DNA from 3 places in the Micrococcus sp. Mcc89 genome. Region 3 is predicted to be linked to each of the others. Evidence: predicted binding sites of a transcription regulator. Region 3 holds the regulator's gene; each other region holds the start of a gene.
The links. The regulator HrcA, encoded in region 3, represses chaperone genes, less so after heat shock. The targets are predictions, from matches to a motif close to TTNGCACTCGNNNNNNNCGAGTGCNAA.
Positions count from the first base shown of each region.

Region 1: the regulator HrcA is predicted to act here: its motif matches at 4,716-4,742, upstream of groL (chaperonin GroEL).
Region 2: the regulator HrcA is predicted to act here: its motif matches at 3,020-3,046, upstream of groES (co-chaperone GroES).

Region 1 covers NZ_JALJRI010000104.1:10,512-17,554, reverse strand. The annotation lists gene NR072_RS09730 (S8 family peptidase) at 1-108, shown strand, start outside; tRNA gene NR072_RS09725 (tRNA-Val) at 309-382, shown strand; gene NR072_RS09720 (threonine/serine exporter ThrE family protein) at 549-2,471, shown strand; gene NR072_RS09715 (uracil-DNA glycosylase) at 2,485-3,162, opposite strand; gene NR072_RS09710 (DUF3263 domain-containing protein) at 3,199-3,543, shown strand; gene NR072_RS09705 (LytR C-terminal domain-containing protein) at 3,547-4,557, shown strand; gene groL (chaperonin GroEL) at 4,876-6,507, shown strand; gene NR072_RS09695 (DUF4031 domain-containing protein) at 6,618-7,043, opposite strand, start outside.
Region 2 covers NZ_JALJRI010000098.1:26,207-33,249, reverse strand. The annotation lists gene NR072_RS09290 (BCCT family transporter) at 1-709, opposite strand, end outside; gene groL (chaperonin GroEL) at 831-2,438, opposite strand; gene groES (co-chaperone GroES) at 2,547-2,843, opposite strand; gene NR072_RS09275 (hypothetical protein) at 3,485-4,462, shown strand; gene NR072_RS09270 (ABC transporter ATP-binding protein) at 4,668-5,423, opposite strand; gene NR072_RS09265 (iron chelate uptake ABC transporter family permease subunit) at 5,420-6,508, opposite strand; gene NR072_RS09260 (ABC transporter permease) at 6,501-7,043, opposite strand, start outside.
Region 3 covers NZ_JALJRI010000033.1:79,888-86,930, reverse strand. The annotation lists gene NR072_RS05195 (16S rRNA (uracil(1498)-N(3))-methyltransferase) at 1-516, opposite strand, end outside; gene dnaJ (molecular chaperone DnaJ) at 513-1,646, opposite strand; gene hrcA (heat-inducible transcriptional repressor HrcA) at 1,722-2,735, opposite strand; gene NR072_RS05180 (DUF3097 family protein) at 2,906-3,766, shown strand; gene NR072_RS05175 (DUF4870 domain-containing protein) at 3,861-4,280, shown strand; gene hemW (radical SAM family heme chaperone HemW) at 4,296-5,576, opposite strand; gene lepA (translation elongation factor 4) at 5,577-7,043, opposite strand, start outside.

The DNA of each region.
Region 1 (7,043 bases), on a different contig from region 3:
ACCCTCAGGTCCACGGCCCGGTCCATGCCCGTGTCCTGCTCCGCGGGCTGCGGCGCCGGCCTGGCGGACGCCGCCAGGGCGGTCTCCTCCCTCGGTGGCAGCTCCTGACCGGAGCCCGCCCCGGGCGCCGGGACCTCGTTGGTCGCCCAGGGCGGTTTCGAGCCCGGCGCCACGCTGACCGACGCCTGACGTGCTCGTCGGCTCTCGATGGCCGCTCCGCCGTGCGCGGGGTGGCCGTCGCCCGGGTGGACAGGCGGCGCCGCCTGAGGTATCGTTTTTCGAGTTGTCACCCCCATGGGGCGACGCCCGGATCTTTAGCTCAGTTGGTTAGAGCGTTCGCTTCACACGCGAGAGGTCGCTGGTTCGAGTCCAGTAAGATCCACCGCAGCAGGGCCCTCCTCCGGGAGGGCCCTTTCGCATCCCCGGGCCGCGGTGCCGAAGGCCCCGGCGGGGGAGGTGTCGGCGTGGTTGGATGGACGCGTCGGCGGGGCTCGGCCCACCGCCGTCTCGCGTCCAGCGCCCGCATACGGAAGGAGAGGGTGAGCCGCATGGAGCAGGAGGGCACCCAGGAGCCGGCGCGGTTCGACCCCCACATCGCGGAGCCCCCGGCCGTCCCCACGCTCATCCCCGTGCTGCGCCCGGCCGGCGCCGAGGACGCCGCCGCTGTCGGCGACCTCGCGATCGACCCGGAGGACCCCGGCCTGCTCGACCTCGACCCGGCGGAGTCGGCCCACCCGGCCGCGGCCGCGGTCGCCGTCGAGCCGACCGAGCCGCTGCCGCCCGTGGTCCGCCCCGCCGCCGCCGATCCGGTCTCGACGCCGGCGCCGGAGCCGGAGGAATCGGCCGAGCCGGAGGCGGAGACGCTGCCGGAGCCGGCCGCGGACGCGCCCCTGACCGAGCCGCCGCTGTCCGAGCAGGTGCCCACCTCCGTCCTGGCGCCCGCGGAGGCCGACGGCGCCCTGCCCGCCCCGGATGTGATCCCCGAGCCGGACGTCACCGTCCCGGACCCGGTGGTCCCCGTGGGCCCGCCCGAGAAGCGCGGGCGTCGGCGGGGCCGGCGCTCCCGTGAGGTCTTCGTCGAGAACCTGCCGACGCAGGCGCTCGTGCTGGCCGACCGCCTGCACTCCTCGCCGTATGGGCGCCGCATGCGCTCCACGCTGCAGCAGCGCCGCGCGGAGGCGCAGGCCCTCGAGGCCCGCACCACCCTGGACTTCGCGCTCAAGCTGGGCGAGACGATGTTCAGCTTCGGGGCGGCCTCGCTGGACGTGGAGACCTCGATCATCGTGGCCACGCAGGCCTACGGGATCCTCGAGACCGAGGTGGACCTGACCAACCAGTCCATCTCCCTGAACTACGCGCCCGACTCCTCACGCGGCGAGGCCCCGTTCACCCTCCAGCGGGTGGTCCGCTCGGCCTCGGTGAACTTCGAGGGGCTCGTGGCCGTCCACCGGCTCGTCGAGGAGATCGCCGCGGGCGAGGTGGACCGGGCCGAGGCCCAGCGCCGGCTCGTGGAGATCCGGCATCAGCCCAAGCCGTTCCCCGCCGTCTTCGAGGTCCTCTTCTCCGGCGTGTTCGTGGCCTGCTTCGTGCCGTTCATCGGGGGGACCTGGACGGGCGCGGCCCTGGGCATGGTCTCCACCTGGCTGGTCTTCTGGCTCAAGGTCCAGGCGGACAAGGCGCGCTTCCCGGAGATCTTCTCCACGATGTTCGGGGCGATCACGGCCACGGTGATCGCGCTGATGGCCCACGCCCTCGACCTGCCGGTCAACCCGGCGCTGGTGATCGCCGGCGGCATCATGATGCTCCTGCCCACGGCGAGGTTCGTCACCGCGGTGCAGGACGCCATCCACGGCTTCCCGGTGACCGCCGCGGGCCGCTTCCTCTCCGCGCTGCTCGTGTTCGCCGGCGTGATGGCCGGGATCATGATCGCCGTGGGCATCGGGGATCTCCTGGGATTCGAACAGCTGGACCTGGCCGAGGCGGGGACGCTGAGCTATCCGCCGCTGCTGCTGCTGGGCCTCGTGATGGCCGCGGGCATGGCGGACGCGGTGGTGGAGCAGTCGCGGTGGCCGCAGATCCTGGCCTGCGGTCTCGTGTCCGGGGCCGGCTTCGGCGCGTACCTGGCGGCGCAGCAGATCGGGGTCAGCGACCGGCTGGTGCCCGCGGTCGCCGCGGCGGCGGTCGGGTTCCTCGGCCGCCTGGTGGCCCAGCGGCTCGCGGCCCCGGCGCTCGTGATCGTCCTGCCGTCCATGCTGTTCCTGCTTCCCGGACTCACCATGTTCCGGTCCGTCTACGGGTTCACCGTGGAGACCGGGGCCACGCTGCTGGGCGTCGAGGGACTGTTCAACGCCGCGGTCATCGTCGTGGCGATCGCGGCCGGCGTCGCCTTCGGCAACACCCTGGCCAAGCCGATCACCGACCGGATGGGCACGCTGCTGCCCACCGAGCTCGTGATGCACCAGCGCGGCTGACCGGCGGCCCGGCTCAGTCGGGCAGGCGCCAGTCCACCGGGGCCGCGCCGGCCGCCTCGAGGAGCCGGTTCACCCGGCTGAACGGCCGGGAGCCGAAGAACCCGCGGTGGGCGCTCAGGGGCGAGGGATGCGGGGACTCCACGACGCCGGCCCCCGCCGCCGTCAGCAGCGGCGCCATGCGCCGCGCGTCGGCTCCCCACAGCAGCCCCACGAGCGGGGTGCCGCGCGCGCAGAGGGCCCGCACCGCGGCCTCCGTGATCTGCTCCCAGCCGAGGGCGCGGTGGCTGCCGGGTGCGCCGGCCCGCACGCTGAGGGCGCGGTTCAGCAGCAGCACGCCCTGGTCCGTCCACGCGGAGAGGTCGCCGTGGGCGGGCGGGGTGATGCCGAGGTCGTCGTGCAGCTCCCGGTGGATGTTGGCCAGGGAGCGGGGCAGCGGCCGCACGTGGCGGTCCACCGCGAAGCTCAGGCCGATCGGATGGCCCGGCGTCGGGTAGGGGTCCTGGCCCAGCACGAGGACGCGGACGTCCGCGAACGGCTGACGGAACGCCCGCAGGATGTGCTCCGGCGCCGGCAGCACCTGCTCTCCGGCCGCCCGGCGGGCCCGCAGCCGCTCGCCGACCTGCTCGAACGCGGCGGCCTGCGGGGCGAGGGCCGCCTCCCAGCCCGGATCCAGGGGCGCGATGAACTCCATGCCCCGAGGGTAGACCGGGTGGGTACAGTGGCCGCCATGTCCCACCCCACGCCCGTCTCGCCCGATCCGGCCCCGGACGAGGGTGCCGACGCGCGGCCACGGCGGGACGAGCTGACGGACCTGGAGCGTGCGGTCCTGGACCTGGAGGCCGCCACCTGGCGGTACGGCGGGGCCAAGGACCACGCCGTCCGAGAGCGTCTGGGGCTGTCTCCGACCGCCTATTATCAGGTGTTGAACGGATTGCTGGACCGTGAGGCCGCCCTGGCCTACCGACCCCTGCTGGTCACGCGGCTGCTGCGCAAGCGCGGCACCCGCAGCCGGGCCCGGAGGGGACCCGCGGATCCGGCGCCGTCCACGCCCGCTTCCCGCCAGGAGAACTGACCCATGGCCTACCAGCCCGACCGCTTCGACGAGGTCCCCGAGTACACGGACCAGCGCGGCGCGCACCGCGAGTCCTTCGCCGCTGCCGGCGCGACCGCCGCGGGCGGGGGTCGCCGCCTGAGCCCGCTGCTCTGGGTGGCCGGCCTCGTCCTGCTCGCCGGCCTGTTCGTGGGCGTCGTGCTGCCGTGGCTCACCGGCGACCGCTCCGAGCCCGTCGCCGCCGAGGGCTCGACGACGGCCCCGGCGGTCGAGCCGTCGACGTCGACGTCGGCGTCGTCCGAGTCCTCCTCGGCGTCCTCCGCGTCGGTGTCGACTGCATCCGCGACCGAGTCCGCCACCCCGTCCGAGGACACGGCGGAGGCGTCCCGTTCCGCGGCTGCGGCCGCGGCTGAGTCCTCGCGGGTGGCGCAGGAGGCGGCCGCCGCAGAGGCCGCCGAGTCGTCCCGGGCCGCCGAGTCGTCCCGTGCCGCCGCGGAGGCGGCTGAGTCGTCCCGTGCCGCCGCCGAGGCACAGGCGGCGGAGGCCTCGCGTTCCGAAGCCGCCGCGCAGTCCGCCGAGGCGTCTCGGTCGGCGGCCGCCCAGGCGGCGGAGTCCTCGCACGCCGCCGCGTCCCGTTCGGCCGCCGAGGCGTCCCGTTCCGCCGCCGCGGCGGAGGCCTCGCGCTCGCAGGCCGCGGCCGCGTCGAGCTCCCGTGCGGCCGCACAGTCCGCGGCCGCGTCGAGCTCTCGTGCAGCCGCGCAGTCCGCGGCCGTGCGCGGCACCCACGTCACCGTGTACAACGCGACCCGCACCCAGGGCCTCGCCGCCTCCTACGCGCAGCGGCTCACGGGCGCCGGCTACACCTCGGTGGACGCGAAGAACTGGAGCGGCTACGGCATCCAGTCCTCCACCGTCCTGTACAACGGCTCGGCCAACAAGGCCGCCGCCGAGGCGGTCGGCAAGGAGCTCGGCTTCCCGGTCATGCAGACCCCGAACCTGCAGGTGAACGGTATCGCGGTGGTCGTCACCAGCTGATCCGCCCGTCGTGCGGCCGTGCCGGCCGCGCACCCTTTCCGGCCCCCGGCGGGGCGCCTTCCGAGGCGTTCTGCCGGGGGCCGTCCGCCGTCCGCGGAAGGGCGGGCCCCGCACTGCGGACCTTTTGCACTCTCCCGGTGCGAGTGCTCATAATGGGGTTAGCACTCCGAAGGCGCGACTGCCAGCCGTACCCCGGTCGGCCCGGCGCCGTGGAGGAGGACCTGTCCACCGGTGAGGCCCCCAGGGGCCGTCCGTCGCGGGCATCGGCGCGGGTCAGCCACCAGCAGTAGGAAGCCGACGTCCAGAAAGGACCTGCACATGGCCAAGACCATCGCATTCGACGAAGAGGCCCGCCGCGGCCTGGAGAAGGGTCTGAACACCCTGGCCGACGCCGTGAAGGTGACCCTCGGCCCCCGCGGCCGCAACGTGGTGCTGGAGAAGAAGTGGGGCGCCCCCACCATCACCAACGACGGCGTCTCCATCGCCAAGGAGATCGAGCTCGAGGACCCGTACGAGAAGATCGGCGCGGAGCTCGTCAAGGAGGTCGCCAAGAAGACCGACGACGTCGCCGGCGACGGCACCACCACCGCCACCGTGCTGGCCCAGGCGCTGGTCCGCGAGGGCCTGCGCAACGTGGCCGCGGGCGCCGACCCGCTGTCCCTGAAGCGCGGCATCGAGAAGGCCGTGGAGGCCGTCACCTCCGAGCTGCTCTCCGCCTCCCGCGAGATCGAGACCAAGGACCAGATCGCCGCCACCGCCTCGATCTCCGCCGCGGACAAGCAGATCGGCTCCCTCATCGCCGAGGCCCTGGACAAGGTCGGCAAGGAGGGCGTCATCACCGTCGAGGAGTCCAACACCTTCGGCCTCGAGCTCGAGCTCACCGAGGGCATGCGCTTCGACAAGGGCTACATCTCCGGCTACTTCGTGACCGACGCGGACCGCCAGGAGGCCGTCCTCGAGGATCCCTACATCCTCATCGTCAACTCGAAGATCTCCTCCGTGAAGGACATGGTGGCGATCCTCGAGAAGGTCATGCAGTCGGGCAAGCCGCTGCTGATCATCGCCGAGGACGTCGAGGGCGAGGCCCTGGCCACCCTCGTGGTCAACAAGATCCGCGGCACCTTCAAGTCCGTGGCCGTGAAGGCCCCGGGCTTCGGCGACCGCCGCAAGGCCATGCTCGCCGACATCGCCATCCTCACCGGCGGCCAGGTCATCTCCTCCGAGGTGGGCCTGTCCCTGGAGAACGCGACCCTCGACCTGCTGGGCACCGCCCGCAAGGTGGTCATCACCAAGGACGAGACCACCATCGTGGAGGGCGCCGGCGACGCCGAGCAGATCGCCGGCCGCGTGGCCCAGATCCGCTCCGAGATCGAGAACACCGACTCGGACTACGACCGCGAGAAGCTGCAGGAGCGCCTCGCCAAGCTGGCCGGCGGCGTGGCCGTCATCAAGGCCGGCGCGGCCACCGAGGTGGAGCTCAAGGAGCGCAAGCACCGCATCGAGGACGCCGTGCGCAACGCCAAGGCCGCGGTGGAGGAGGGCATCGTCGCCGGCGGCGGCGTGGCCCTGATCCAGGCCGGCGCCAAGGCGTTCGGCGGCCTGCAGCTCGAGGGCGACGAGGCCACCGGCGCGAACATCGTCAAGGTCGCCATCGAGGCCCCGCTGAAGCAGATCGCCTTCAACGCCGGCCTGGAGCCCGGCGTCGTGGCGGACAAGGTCAAGACCCTCGACGACGGCCACGGCCTGAACGCCGCCACCGGCGAGTACGAGGACCTGCTGGCCGCCGGCATCAACGACCCGGTGAAGGTGACCCGCTCGGCCCTGCAGAACGCCGCGTCCATCGCGGGCCTGTTCCTGACCACCGAGGCCGTCGTCGCGGACAAGCCCGAGAAGGCCGCCGCCGGCGCCGAGGGCATGGACCCGATGGGCGGCATGGGCGGCATGATGTGATCAGCCGCTGAGCCGGCCCGACCCGTTCGGACGCCCAGCCTGCGAGGCCCGTCTCCCCGTCCGGGGAGGCGGGCCTCGCCGCGTTCCGGGCCAGCACCGAGGCGCCCCGCTCAGGCCGACAGCGCGGCTCGTTCCGCCGCCAGATTGCGGCGGGCCGCGGCCTCCCAGCGTGCTCGGCCGGGCGCGGTCCGATACAGCCGCTCGGCGTCCAGCAGGGCGTCCAGCACCGCGCCGCGACCGCGGGCCCAGTCCGCGTCGGACACGTGCGCGTAGTCCCGCCGCACCGCGGCCACGTAGCGGGCGTAGGCCTCGGGGGAGCGGCCGAGGACCTCGAGGTCCGCGTCCGAGAGCACCGCCCCGGCCGCGTCGTGCGGGGCGGGGTCGTGGGCGGCGGTGAGCAACACGAGGCGTGCCACCTCGTCGACGACGTCGGCCGGCACCGCCAGCCGCGGGTCGGTGAGCACGTCCCGGGCCAGGGCGGCCGAGTCCGCCTCGTCCTGGCCGGCGGGCGCGGCGGGGTCCCCGACGTAGACGGC
Region 2 (7,043 bases), on a different contig from region 3:
CGCCGACCGAGTCGCTGCGCTGGGAGTCGCCGAACAGCGGCGCGATGATCGAGCTCATCAGCGGCACCCGGCCCCGGCGGTAGGACACGTAGCCGACCGACAGGCCGACGATCGCGTAGATCGCCCACGCGTTCACGCCCCAGTGCAGCGCGGCCTGGGCCAGCGCGCCCGTCACCGCCTCCTCGCTCCCCGCCTCGTACGCCCCCGGGCGCGGGGCCAGGTAGTAGGTCAGCGGCTCGTACGGGCCGAAGAAGATGATGCCGATGCCGATGCCGGCCGCGAAGAGCATGGCCGACCAGCTCGCCGTGGAGTACTCGGGCTTCTCCCCGTCCAGGCCCAGCGGGATCTCGCCGTACCGGGAGAACGCCAGGACCAGCAGGAACACCACCATCCCGATGGCCAGCAGGACGAACAGCCAGCCGGCGTGGACCATCACCCAGTCGAGGGCCGCGCTCGAGACGGCCAGCACGGCGTCCGGCTGCAGCACACCCCACACCACGAAGCCGACCACCAGCAGGCCGACGACGGCGAGGATCACCCGGTCCACGCCGTAGCGCACCCGGCGGTCCTCCACGGACACGCCCGGCACGAGGGCCGGGTGGATGCCGTGCGGATAGGAGAACTCGCGGACGAAGCGGCGCAGCCGGGGCCGGGCCGGGGTCCGGGTCGTGTGGGACCCGGTGGGACGGGGCGGCGTGGGTGTGTCCATGGGCACACCCTAGAGGGCACCCCGGACGGCCGGCGTCTCCCGCCCGGACGACGACGGCCCCTCACCCGGGCGGGTGAGGGGCCGTCGTCGACAGCCGGCCGCGTCAGGGCCGACTCAGGGGTCAGTGCTGGTGGTCGGCCTCGTCCTCCTCGGCGGGCTTGTCCGCCACGAGGGTCTCGGTGGTCAGCACGAGGGCCGCGATGGAGGCGGCGTTGGCCAGCGCGGAGCGCGTCACCTTGACCGGGTCGATCACGCCGTCGGCGATCAGGTCGCCGTAGACGCCGGTCTTCGCGTTGAAGCCGTGGTTCGGCTCCAGCTCGGCGACCTTGGAGACCACCACGTAGCCGTCCTCGCCCGCGTTCTGGGCGATCCAGCGCAGCGGCTGCTTCAGGGCCTTGCGGACGATGTCCACGCCCACGGCGGCGTCGCCGGTCAGGGCCTGGACGTCGGCGTCGGTGTCGAGCGCGGTCAGCGCGTTGATGAGCGCGGTGCCGCCGCCGGCCACGATGCCCTCCTCGAGGGCGGCGCGGGTCGAGGACACGGCGTCCTCGATGCGGTGCTTGCGCTCCTTAAGCTCCACCTCGGTGGCGGCGCCCACGCGGATCACGCCGATGCCGCCGGAGAGCTTGGCGAGGCGCTCCTGGAGCTTCTCGCGGTCCCAGTCGGAGTCGGTCGCGGCGGACTCGGCCTTGATCTGGGCGACCCGGGCCTCGACGTCCTCGGCCGCACCGCCGCCGTCGACGATGGTGGTCTCGTCCTTGGTGACGGTGATGCGGCGGGCGGAGCCGAGCACGTCCAGGTCGGCCTGCTCGAGCTTCATGCCGAGGTCCGGGGAGACGACCTGGGCGCCGGTGAGGATCGCGATGTCCTGCATCATGGCCTTGCGGCGGTCGCCGAAGCCCGGGGCCTTGACGGCCACGACGTTCAGGGTGCCGCGGATCTTGTTCACCACGAGGGTGGACAGGGCCTCGCCCTCGACGTCCTCGGCGATCACGAACAGCGGCTTGTTGGCCTGCAGGACCTTCTCCAGCAGGGGCAGCAGCTCCTGCACGTTGGAGATCTTGCCCGAGTTGATCAGGACGTAGGCGTCCTCGAGCACGGCCTCCTGACGCTCGGCGTCGGTGACCATGTACGGGGACAGGAAGCCCTTGTCGAACTGCATGCCCTCGGTGACGTCCAGCTCGGTGGAGGTCGTGGAGGACTCCTCGATGGTGATGACGCCGTCGGTGCCGACCGTGTCGAACGCGCGGGCCAGCAGCTCGCCGACCTCGTCGTTCTGGGCCGAGATGGCGGCCACGTGGGCCACCTCCTGGCCCTCGACCGGGCGGGCGTTCTCCTGCAGGCGCTGCTCGACGGCGGCCACGGCCACCTCGATGCCCTTCTTGACCTCGCCCGGCGCGGCGCCGGCGGCGACCTGGCGCATGCCCTCGTTCACGAGCGCCTGGGCCAGCACGGTGGCGGTGGTGGTGCCGTCGCCCGCGATGTCGTTGGTCTTGGTGGCGACCTCCTTGGCGAGCTGGGCGCCCATGTTCTCGTACGGGTCCTCCAGCTCCACCTCACGGGCGATCGTGACGCCGTCGTTGGTGATGGTGGGGGCGCCCCACGCCTTGTCGAGCACCACGTTGCGGCCCTTGGGGCCGAGGGTGACCTTGACGGTGTCGGCGAGCTTGTCGATGCCGGCCTGGAGGGCGCGGCGTGCGTCGTCGTTGAAAGCCAGCTGCTTGGCCATGACGGACGCTCCTTTCGTTCAGGGAGTCAGGGGGTGCGGGGACGCGAGGGGCCCGGGGCGCGCGCACCGGTGCGGTGCGCGCCGCTCACCGGGCCCGTCGCGGCGGGGTCACTTGGCGACGACGGCCAGCACGTCGCGGGCGGAGAGCACCAGGTACTCCTCGCCGCCGACCTTGACCTCGGTGCCGCCGTACTTGGAGTACAGCACCACGTCACCCTCGGCGACGTCGACGGGCACGCGGTTGCCGTTCTCGGCGACCCGGCCCGGGCCCACGGCCACGACCTGGCCCTCCTGCGGCTTCTCCTTGGCGGTGTCCGGGATCACGAGGCCCGACGCGGTGGTCTGCTCGGCCTCCAGGGGGCGGACAACGATGCGATCCTCGAGGGGCTTGATGGAGACAGACATGCTGCACACTCCTTCTTCGTCGACGTGCGGCTCCGGCGGGCTCGCCGGTCCGCTGATGCTGTGGTCTGCGGGTGCGCCACGGGCGTCAGACCCTCCGTCGTCGCGGTGCCGGACGGTCCACCTCGGGCATTGGCACCCGGTACCCCCGAGTGCCAGCCCTGACTCTACTCCGGGTTCTGGCACTCCTTCAACATGAGTGCCAGCCGTGTCCCCGCCGTCCGCCGTGGGCGGAGGCGTGGGGCGCGGTGCGGTGGGATGCCGTGGGGCGGCGGGCGGGGCGGGTTCCGAGCCCAAGAGCACGCGGAGTGGTCACGACGGCGGCCCGCAACCTGTCCCTCCCCCACTCCCCACCCTCCCCCCTCCCCCCTCCCCCCTCCGTGGGCAGAAACCGCACCCCCGCCCATCGCGTGGGCAGCATCCGCAGGTTTTCGGTCTCCGTGGGCAGAAGCGCCCTCTCTTCTGCCCACGGATGTTGCGTGGGCGGAACTCCTCGCAGTTCTGCCCACCGAGCCATGACGACGTCGTCCCGGCGGGACAACCGGCCGCCGCCGAGTCCTGCACAGCCGGCCCACCCCGCGCCGGTGTGCACAGACACGCGGCCCGCCCGGCCGTCGTCAGGCCGACCGCGTCAAGGTCGACCCATGTCCTTCGCCCCCGATCTCCCCCTCGTCCCCGTCTTCACCACCCGCGACGTGCTCGAACGCGGTCTGCCGCCCAGCCGGGTGCGGCGGTCCGACGTCCTCCGCCTCGCCCGCGGCATCCACCGTCGCCGTGACATGCCGCTGCGCACCTGGGAGTCGGCCGGGCTCCCGCCGCCGCACCACGGGGTCGGCCTCGACCTGCTGACCGCCCTCCTGCGGTCCCGTCCCGACGCCGTTCTCTCCCACGAGACGGCGGCGCACCTCCACGGCCTCCCGCTTCCCCCGGGCGGGGCCACGCGACGCGCCGCCGTCGAGATCACGTTGCACCGCGGCACCGCACGGGCGCGGATCCCCGGCATCATGGAGCACCGCAGACCCCTGCCCGCCGGCCACGTCACCTCCGTGCTCGGGCTACGGGTGACGACGCCGGAACGGACCTGGCTCGATCTGTGCTCGATCGGCCACCCCTGGGACGAGGCATCCCTCGTGTCGGCGGGTGACCACCTGGTCCGTCACCCCTGGTCCCCGCGCGGCCGGCGGCCTCCCATCACCACGGTCACCGCGCTGCACGAGGCGATGCGGCCGCTCGGGCGGTTCGTCGGAAGACCGCGGGCGACGGCGGCGCTCGAGCGCGTACGGGTGGGTGCCGACTCACCGCAGGAGACCCGGTTGAGGCTGGCGCTCGTCGAGGCGGGGCTGGGCGAGCCGACGCTGCAGCACGTGTTCGACCCCGGGCGGCGGGACGCCCCCGAGGCCGATCTGTGGTTCGAGGACTGCCGGCTCGTCCTCCAGTACGACGGCGAGGTGCACCGGAGTGCCGAGCAACACGCCCGGGACGCCCGGCGAGACCAGTACTACGCGGAGCGTGGGCAGATGACCCTGCACGTCACGGGCCGGGACGTCGGCGAGGGATATGCGCGGGTGATCGAGGCCGTCCTCAGACGACGGGCACAGGTCTCGAACGGCTGGGATGCCTGACGTCGTCGTCGCGTATGGCCCTGCCGTCCATGCGCAGGGGTTCCGTGGGCAGAAGCGAGGGTGCTTCTGCCCACGGAACCTGGAAACACGCGGGTCCTGCCCCCGGAAGGCGAGACCCGGCGGGTTCTGCCCACGGAACGCTCGCGTCGGCCGGGCACCCGACCCCCGCCCGGACCGACCCGGGCCGGCCTCACCGTCGCCCGGCTCAGTAGTACACGGCCAGCGGCCCGTGCGGTCCGTCCACCACGCTGCAGGGGGTCTTGAAGATCCGCTCCAGCACCTCAGGGCGCAGGATCTCGGCCGGGGTGCCGGTCTCCACCACCTGGCCGTCGCCCATCGCCACGATCCGGTCGGCGTAGTGGGCGGCGAAGTTGATGTCGTGCAGCACGATCACCACGGTCCGGCCCAGCTCGTCGGCGGCCCGGCGCAGCTGCTGCATCATCTGCACCGAGTGCTGCATGTCCAGGTTGTTCAGCGGCTCGTCCAGCAGCACGTACTCGGTGTTCTGCGCCAGCACCATCGCCACGTACGCCCGCTGCCGCTGGCCGCCCGAGAGCTGGTCGAGGTACCGGTTCTCGAACGGGCCGAGGTTGAGGAAGTCGATCGCGTCGGACACGTGCCGCTCGTCCTCCAGGGTCAGCCGGCCGCGCGTGTACGGGTAGCGCCCGAACCCCACGAGCTGCCGCACGGTCAGCCGCGTCACGAAGTGGTTCTCCTGCCGCAGGATGGACAGGGTCTGCGCGATCTTCCGGGACGGCGTCGTGGTGATGTCGTGCCCGCCCACGGCGATCGTCCCGGCGTCGGCGTCCTGCAGCCGGCCGATCATCGTCAGCAGCGTGGACTTGCCCGCCCCGTTGGGCCCCACGAGCGCGGTCACTCCCCCGGCCTGGATGTCCAGGTCCACAGGTCCGATGCACACCTCGTCGCTGTGGCGCTTCACCACGCCGCGCAGCTCGATCACAGACGTCCCTTTCTCATCACGACGACCAGGAAGGTGATGCCGCCGATCAGCTCGATGACCACCGTGACCGCACCCCCCGCGTAGAACACGTGCCGCAGCACGAAGTAGGCGCTCGTGAGCACCGCGTACCCGGCCAGCGCGGCCACCGGGAGGATGAACCGGTGGTCGTGGGTGTCGACGAGGCTGTACGCCAGCGTCGCCACGAGGAAGCCGAGGAACGTCATCGGGCCCACGAGCGCGGTGGTCATGGCCATCAGCACGGAGACCAGCAGCAGCGTCACCATGAGCTCGCGCCGGTGGTGCAGGCCCAGGTTGGTCGCGGCGTCGGCGCCGAGCGCCACCGTGTTCAGGCGGCGGGAGCGCAGCCACAGCAGCGCGCACACGACGACGGCGATGGGCGCGGCGATCGCCACGTACTCGGTCCGGGCGTTGGAGATGTTGCCGAAGAGCCGCGCGCTCAGCAGGTCGAACGAGTTCGGGTCCAGCAGTCGGTGCATGAACGTGCTCAGCGCGGCCAGCCCGCCGCCCAGCACCACGCCCACGAGCAGCATCAGATGGACGCTGCCGTAGGGCCGGGAGAGCAGCCACGAGTACAGGGCCGTCGCCAGCGCCACCATGAGCGCGGCCTGGGCGAGGAACGGCCCCACCCCGGTCAGCACCGCGACGCCGGCGGCTCCCAGCACGTACACGGCGACGGTCGACACGGCGGTGTAGAGCGCCTCGAACCCCATGATCGAGGGCGTGATGATGCGGTTGCCCGTCACCGTGTGGAAGGTGACGGTCGCGAAGGAGTGGCACAGCGCCACGATGCCGATCACGCCCAGGGATTCCACGCGCATCCGCGCGATCATCCAGAACGCGCGCGAACCGGGTTCGGCCTCGTTGCCCCACAGCAGGATCCCGGCGGTGGAGAGCACGGCGACGGCGGCCAGCACGGCGACGACGACCGCATACCTCCGGCGGTCGGCGGCGGTGACGAACGCGCCGGACCGGCGCGGGGCGTCGGCGTCGACGGGCCCGGCCGCGGTGGCGCCACCGGGCGGGGCGGGGAGGCGACCCGGGGCGGTCGCGAGCGGCTCAGCCATGCTTGGCCTGCCTCAGCAGCAGGGCGAGGAACACGATCGCGCCCACGAGGCCCAGGATCAGCGAGATGGGCACCTCGAACGGGGCGATCACGGTGCGCCCGATCAGGTCGCAGACGATCACGATCCACACGCCGACCATGACCACCCAGGGCAGGTTCGTCCGCAGGTTGTCGCCGCGCACCATGGACACGAGGTTGGGGACCACGAGCCCCAGGAACGGGAGGGCCCCGATCACCACGGTGACCACGCCGGTGGCCACGGCCACCATGGCCACGCCGGTGAGGATCACGGCGTCGTAGTTGAGGCCGACGTTCGTGGCGACGTCCTTGCCGAGGCCGGCCACGGTGAAGCGGTCCGCGATGACGAAGACCGCCACGCACACGATCAGCACGAGGAAGAGCAGCTCATACCGGCCGCGGACCACGGAGGTGAACGAGCCCGCGAACCACGCGCCCACCTGCTGCAGCATGTCCGTCTGGAGGGCGAGGAACGTCGACGCGGCGCCCACGACGGCGCCGAGCATGATGCCCACGAT
Region 3 (7,043 bases):
GCCGCCGTCGTCGTCCCAGGCCAGCCCGGCGACCGCCGTCCCGGAGACGTGGTCCCGGACCGCGGGCACCCGGGCGCGACGCGCCTGCTTGGCGGCCGCGCGGGCCGTGTCCGCCCACTTCTGGCGGGCCTTGGCGGCCTTGGGGCCCTTCCAGCGGACGATCGAGCGCTCCGCCTCCCAGGGCACCACGGCGTCCACGCCGAGCTCGACGGCGGCCTGGACCGCCATGAGGTCCCGGTCGCCCTTGGCGAGGGCCTGGACGAGCACGAGCGCCGGGGTGGGCGCCGGCTCCTCCGCCACCGCGTCCAGCCGCACGGACACCGCGTCCGGGGCGGCCGCGAGCACGGTGCCGTGGCCGAGCGTGCCCGACCCGTCGGCCAGGAGCACGGCCTCCCCGGGGGCCAGGCGCATGGCCGCGGCGGCGTGCCGGGCCTCGGCGCCGTCGAAGACGACCTCCGCGCCCGCGCTCGCGCCGGCCAGGGCGCCCGGCTCGAGGTGGAACAGGGGGGCGGTCACAGGTTCCTCAGGTTCTCCCGCAGCCGGGCGAACATGCCCTTGGCCTGGGGTGCGCCGTGCACGACCTCCTCGCCGCGCACCTCGGCCAGGCGCTCCAGGAGCTGGCGCTGCTCGTCGTCCAGGTCGGTGGGCGTGGTGACCACCACGTCCACCTTGAGGTCGCCACGGCCCTGCCCGCGCAGGCGACCGACGCCCAGGCCGTGGAGGACCTCGACGTGGCCGGACTGCACGCCCGGGTCCAGGCTGAGGGACTGCTTGCCGTCCAGGGTGTCCAGCGTGACGGTGGTGCCCAGGGCCGCGGCGGCCATGGGGACGGTCACGGTGGTGGCCAGGTGGTCGCCCTCGCGGCGGAAGGTCTCGTCCGGGCGGACCGCGATCTCCACGTAGAGGTCGCCGTTCGGGCCGCCGCCCGGGCCGGCCTCGCCGCGGCCGGCGAGGTGGATGCGGGTGCCGTCGTCCACGCCCGCGGGGATGCGCAGGGTCAGCGGCGTCCGGGTGCGGACGCGGCCCTGCCCGTCGCACTCGTGGCAGGGCGTCGGGATGACGGTGCCGAACCCCTGGCAGGCGGGGCAGGCCTCGGTGGCCATGACGGTGCCCAGCAGCGACCGCACGGGGCGCTGGATCATGCCGTGGCCGTGGCAGGTCTGGCAGGTCTCCGGCTGGGTGCCGGGCTCGCAGCACGAGCCCTCGCACCGCTCGCAGCGCACGGCCGTGTCCAGCTCGATCGTCTGCTCGCCGCCGAAGACGGCGTCGCGCAGGTCGATCCGCGCGGTCACCAGGGCGTCCTGGCCGCGGCGGGCGCGGCTGGCGGGGCCGCCGCGGCCGCCCTGGCCGGCGGCGTTCATGAAGGTCTCGAAGATGTCGGCGAAGCCCCCGAAGCCGCCCGCCCCGCCGAAGCCGCCCGGGAAGCCGGCCTGGCCGTTCTCGTTGCCCGTCGTGTCGTAGGCCCGACGCCGGCCCTCGTCCGAGAGCACCTCGTAGGCGTGGGAGATGCGCTTGAACTGCTCGGCCGCCTCCGGGTCGGGGTTGACGTCCGGGTGGTGGGTGCGCGCGAGCTTGCGGTAGGCGCGGCGGATCTCCTCGGTGCTGGCGTCACGGCTGACGCCGAGCGTCTCGTAGTGGTCGGTCACGGTGGGGATTCCTCTCGGGGAGAGCGGGACGTGGGGCGATGCGGGACGGGGCCCGCCAGGACGCGCGGAGGCGCGTCAGGTGGTCAGGATGCGGGAGAGATAGCGGGCGATCGCCCGGACGGCGGCCATGGTGCCCGGGTAGTCCATCCGGGTCGGACCGATGACGCCGACCTTCGCCACGGCGCCGGGGCCGTAGGCGGCTGCGACCACCGAGGTGTCCGCGAGCGATCCGGCGTTCTCGGAGCCGATCCGCACGGACACCCCGTGGGCGTCCTGCTCCATCTCCGTGAGCAGGCGCAGCAGCACCACCTGCTCCTCGAGCGCCTCCAGGATCGGCCCGATGGACGCGCCGAAGTCCCCCGGGGAGCGGGCCAGGTTGGCGGTGCCGGCCAGCACAATGCGGTCCTCCCGGCCGGCCTCGAGGAGGTCCTGGACGGCCGCGGCCACGAGGGCGGCGGACTGCCGGTGCTCCGGGCGGACCCGGGTGACGACGTCGTCCACCACGGTGGCCGCCTGCACCGGACCGAGCCCCAGCAGGGCGTCCAGCAGGAGGCCGCGGAGCACGGACAGCTCCGCCTCGTCGACCGGACGGTCCAGCACGGCGTGCCGCTGGTCCACCCGCCCCGTGGACAGGATGAGGACCACGAGCACGCGCGTGGGCGCGAGGGAGACCAGTTCGAGGTGGCGGATCGTGGAGCCGTCCTCGTGGGGGAACTGCGCGACGGCGACCTGCTGGGTCAGCTGGGCCAGGAGGCGCACCGTGGACTCCATCATGTGCTCGGTGTCCGTCTCCGGGTCCAGCAGGGTCCGCACGGCCCGGCGCTCGGCCGGGGACAGCGGCTTCACCTCGGAGAGGCGGTCGACGAACACGCGGTAGCCCTTGTCCGTGGGGACGCGCCCGGCGGAGGTGTGCGGGGCCACGATGAGGCCCTCCTCCTCGAGCGCAGCCATGTCGTTGCGCACGGTCGCGGAGGACACGCCCAGGGCGTGCCGTTCCACGAGCGCCTTGGAGCCCACGGGCTCGCGCAGCGCCACGTAGTCCTCCACGATCGCCTGGAGCACCTGCAGGCGGCGGGGCTGCTCCGACATCTCGGTCCTCCTCTGGTCCGTCGGGATCCGGGGCGACCCCGGAGGTGCCCCTGGCTGGCACTCCGGCGGGTCAAGTGCCAATGCTACCGTCCGACCCGGGGGACGACCCGACCGGCCCGCACGGCTTCGCTCACGGTGATCGCCCGCCCCCGTTGCTACCGTGCTCTCCCATGGACTGGAGCAGCTGGGGCCCCGCGGGCCACGACGACCTGACGCGCCGCCCCGCCCGGACCGTCCCCGATGTGCCCGCCACCCCCGGCACGGTGGTCGAGGACGTGGCCTCCGGGTTCACCGGGGCCGTGATCGGCATCGAGCGCTCCGGCGGCGTGCACGTGGTGGTCCTGGAGGACCGCCGCGGCGTGCGCCGCGGCTTCCCCCTCGGCGGCGGCTTCTGGATCGACGGCGAGCCCGTGACCCTGGTCCCCCCGACCGCCGCGGCCCCGGCGGCGCCGGCCCGCACCGCCTCCGGCTCGCGACGGGTCGAGGGGGCGCGGGCCCGCACCGCCCGCGCCTCTCGCATCTGGGTGGAGGGCGTGCACGACGCCGAGCTGGTGGAGAAGGTGTGGGGCGAGGACCTGCGCCTCGAGGGCATCGTCGTGGAGCCCCTGCACGGCGTGGACGACCTCGCCGGGGCGATCCGTGCGTTCGCCCCCGGTCCGCGGCGCCGGCTCGGGATCCTCGTGGACCATCTCGTCACCGGGTCCAAGGAGGAGCGCCTCGCGGCCGAGGCCATGCGCGTGCCGGGGGCCGCGGGCAACGTGCTCATCCTCGGTCACCCCTACGTGGACGTCTGGCAGGTCATCAAGCCCTCCGTCCTCGGCATCCCCGCGTGGCCCGTCGTGCCGAAGGGGCAGGACTGGAAGACGGGGATCCTGCGGGGACTGGGCTGGCCGCACGGGAGCAAGGAGGCCACGGGGCTGGGGTGGAAGCGGCTGCTCTCCCACGTCACCACGTACGCGGACCTCGAGCCGTCCCTGCTTGGCCGCGTGGAGGAGCTCATCGACTTCCTCACCGCCGCACCCGAGCACTGATCTCGGCGCGGCCCCCGCCCGCCCGCGCTATGCTGGCCCATGCCCTGCGCCCGGTCCCCGGCGCGCGGGTCCCGCGATCCAGGAGGAGCCCCTCGTGAACACCCGCGCGCAGCCCGACGCCGGCCGCACCGGCCACGGCCCGCCCGCCTGGCTCGTCTCGGCCGGCGGCCGCGGCGCCCCGCTCACGGCGAAGCAGGACCGTGACCGCGCGGCGCTGGCCCACCTCAGTCTGGCGTTCGGCGTGCTCGGCCCGCTGGTCGTGTGGCTGCTCTACCGCGACCGCGGCCCGTTCACCTCGCAGGAGTCGCGCGAGGCCCTGAACTTCTCCGGGCCGCCCACGCTCATCACGCTCCTGTTCTTCTTCCTGTCCCTGCTGCCGGTGGTCGGCCCGATCTTCGCGATCCTCGGCGCGCTCACGTGGGCCGCCATGGCGGCCTACGGCGTGATGGGCGCCTCGCACGTGTCCAAGGGCCGTCCGTTCCGGTACCCGTTCAACCTGCGCATCCTGCGCTGACCCGGGGCCGGCCGGTCAGAAGCCGGCCAGCGCCCGGACGATCGCGTCGTTGAGCAGCCGCCCCTCGAGCGTGGGGACGATGCGGCCGTCGACGGCGGCGCGCCCGTCCAGCAGGCCCGCGGCGATGAGTTCGGCGATCGCCCCACGGATCCGCGCGGCCTCCCCCGGCGTCTCCGAGACGAGCTCCGCGGTCGGGAGCCCGCCCACCGTGCGCACCGCGAGCATGATGCGCTCGAGGCGCCGCGCGTCGGCGTCGGGCCGCTCGCGGCCGACGGCGGGGGTGACCCCCGTGGCCAGCCGCTGCGCGTAGGCGGCGGGGTGTTTGGCGTTCCAGAACCGGACCCCGGCGAGGTGCGAGTGCGCACCCGGGCCGATCCCCCACCAGTCCTGGTCCTCCCAGTACGCCACGTTGTGCCGCGCACGGTGGACGCCGGAGCCCTGCGGGTCGCGCGCCCAGTTGGACACCTCGTACCAGCGGTAGCCGGCGGCGCCGAGCAGCTCCTCGGCGAGCAGGTACTTGTCCGCCTGGTCGTCGGGGTCCACGTCCGCCACCTCGCCGCGGGCCACCTGGGCCCCGAGCTTGGTGCCCTCCTCCACGATCAGCGAGTACGCGCTCACGTGGTCCGGGGCCAGGGCGACGGCGGCCTCGAGCGTGGCCCGCCAGTCGGCGAGGGACTCCCCCGCGGTCCCGTAGATCAGGTCCAGGGACACCTCCAGGCCGGCCTCGCGGGCCGCGGCGACGGCGGCGGGGACGGACTCGGGCCGATGGGTGCGCTCGAGCGTGGCGAGCACGTGCGGCATCGCGGACTGCATGCCCAGGGAGAGACGGGTGAAGCCGCCGGCCGCGAGCTGGCGGGCGTACTCCGGGGTGATCGTGTCCGGGTTGGCCTCGGTGGTCACCTCCGCGCCGGGCGCGATCCCGAACCGGTCCACCGCCGCCTGGAGGATGCGCACGAGGTCCGCGGCCGGCAGGAGCGTGGGCGTGCCGCCGCCGAAGAACACCGTGTGCAGCGGGCGGGCGGGCACGTCCGAGGACGCGAGCACGTCCGCGGCGAAGTCCAGCTCCGCGACCGCCGACTCCCAGTAGTCGCCGCGACCCGCGCCGGGGCCGAGGTCGACGGCCGTGTACGTGTTGAAGTCGCAGTAGCCGCAGCGCACCGTGCAGAACGGCACGTGGACGTACAGGCTGAAGGTGCGCGCCGCGCCGTCGCGGGCGGCCGCGCGCACCCGCTGCCCGACGTCGGCCGGCAGCCGGCCGTCGTCGGGGACGGGCTCGCCGAGGGGCAGGGCGGGCACTTACTTCTTCGCCGCCTGGTCGGCGCCGGCGCCGTCCGAGGACAGGGCGGCGATGAAGGCCTCCTGCGGGACCTCCACCCGGCCGACCATCTTCATGCGCTTCTTGCCCTCCTTCTGCTTCTCGAGCAGCTTGCGCTTGCGGGAGATGTCGCCGCCGTAGCACTTGGAGAGCACGTCCTTGCGGATCGCGCGGATGTTCTCGCGGGCGATGATGCGCGAGCCGATGGCGGCCTGGATCGGCACCTCGTACTGCTGGCGCGGGATCAGCTCCTTGAGCTTGCCCGTCATCATCACGCCGTACGCGTAGGCGTTGTCCCTGTGGGTGATCGAGGAGAACGCGTCCACCTGTTCGCCCTGGAGCAGGATGTCCACCTTGACGAGGTCGGCGACCTGGTCGCCGTCGGCCTTCCAGTCCAGCGAGGCGTACCCCTTGGTGCGGGACTTGAGCTGGTCGAAGAAGTCGAACACGATCTCGGCCAGCGGGATCCAGTAGCGGATCTCCACGCGTTCCTCGGAGAGGTAGTCCATGCCCTTGAGATTGCCGCGCTTGGCCTGGCACAGCTCCATGACGGCGCCGATGAACTCGGCCGGCACGATGATCGTGGCCGAGGCCATGGGCTCGCGCACCTCGAGGATCTTGCCCTCGGGGAACTCGGAGGGGTTGGTCACGGTGACGACCTCACGGTCCTCCCGGGTGACCTCGTAGACCACGTTGGGCGCGGTGGAGATGAGGTCGAGGTCGAACTCGCGCTCGAGGCGCTCGCGCACGATCTCCAGATGCAGCAGACCGAGGAAGCCGACGCGGAAGCCGAAGCCCAGCGCGACCGAGGTCTCCGGCTCGTAGACGAGCGCGGCGTCGTTGAGCTTGAGCTTGTCCAGGGCGTCACGCAGCACGGGATAGTCCGAGCCGTCGATGGGGTACAGACCCGAGAACACCATGGGCTTGGGGTCCTCGTAGCCACCCAGGGACTGCTCCGCCGGGTGGGCGTGGTTGGTGACCGTGTCGCCCACCTTGGACTGACGCACGTCCTTCACGCCGGTGATGAGGTAGCCCACCTCGCCCGCGGCCAGGCCCTTGGTGGGCACGGGCTCCGGGGAGGAGACGCCGATCTCGAGGAGCTCGTAGGTGGTGCCCGTGGACATCATGCGGACCTTCTCCCGCGGGGAGAGCCGGCCGTCCACGACGCGCACGTACGTGACGACGCCCCGGTAGGTGTCGTACACGGAGTCGAAGATCATCGCGCGGGCCGGGGCGTCCGCGTCCCCCTCCGGGCCGGGGACGGCGCGGACCACGCGGTCCAGCAGCTCCTCGACGCCGACGCCCGTCTTGCCGGAGACGCGCAGCACGTCCTCGGGCTCGCAGCCGATCAGGGAGGCCAGCTCGGCCGCGTAGCGGTCCGGATCCGCGGCGGGCAGGTCGATCTTGTTGAGCACGGGGATGATCTCCAGCTCGTGCTCCATGGCGAG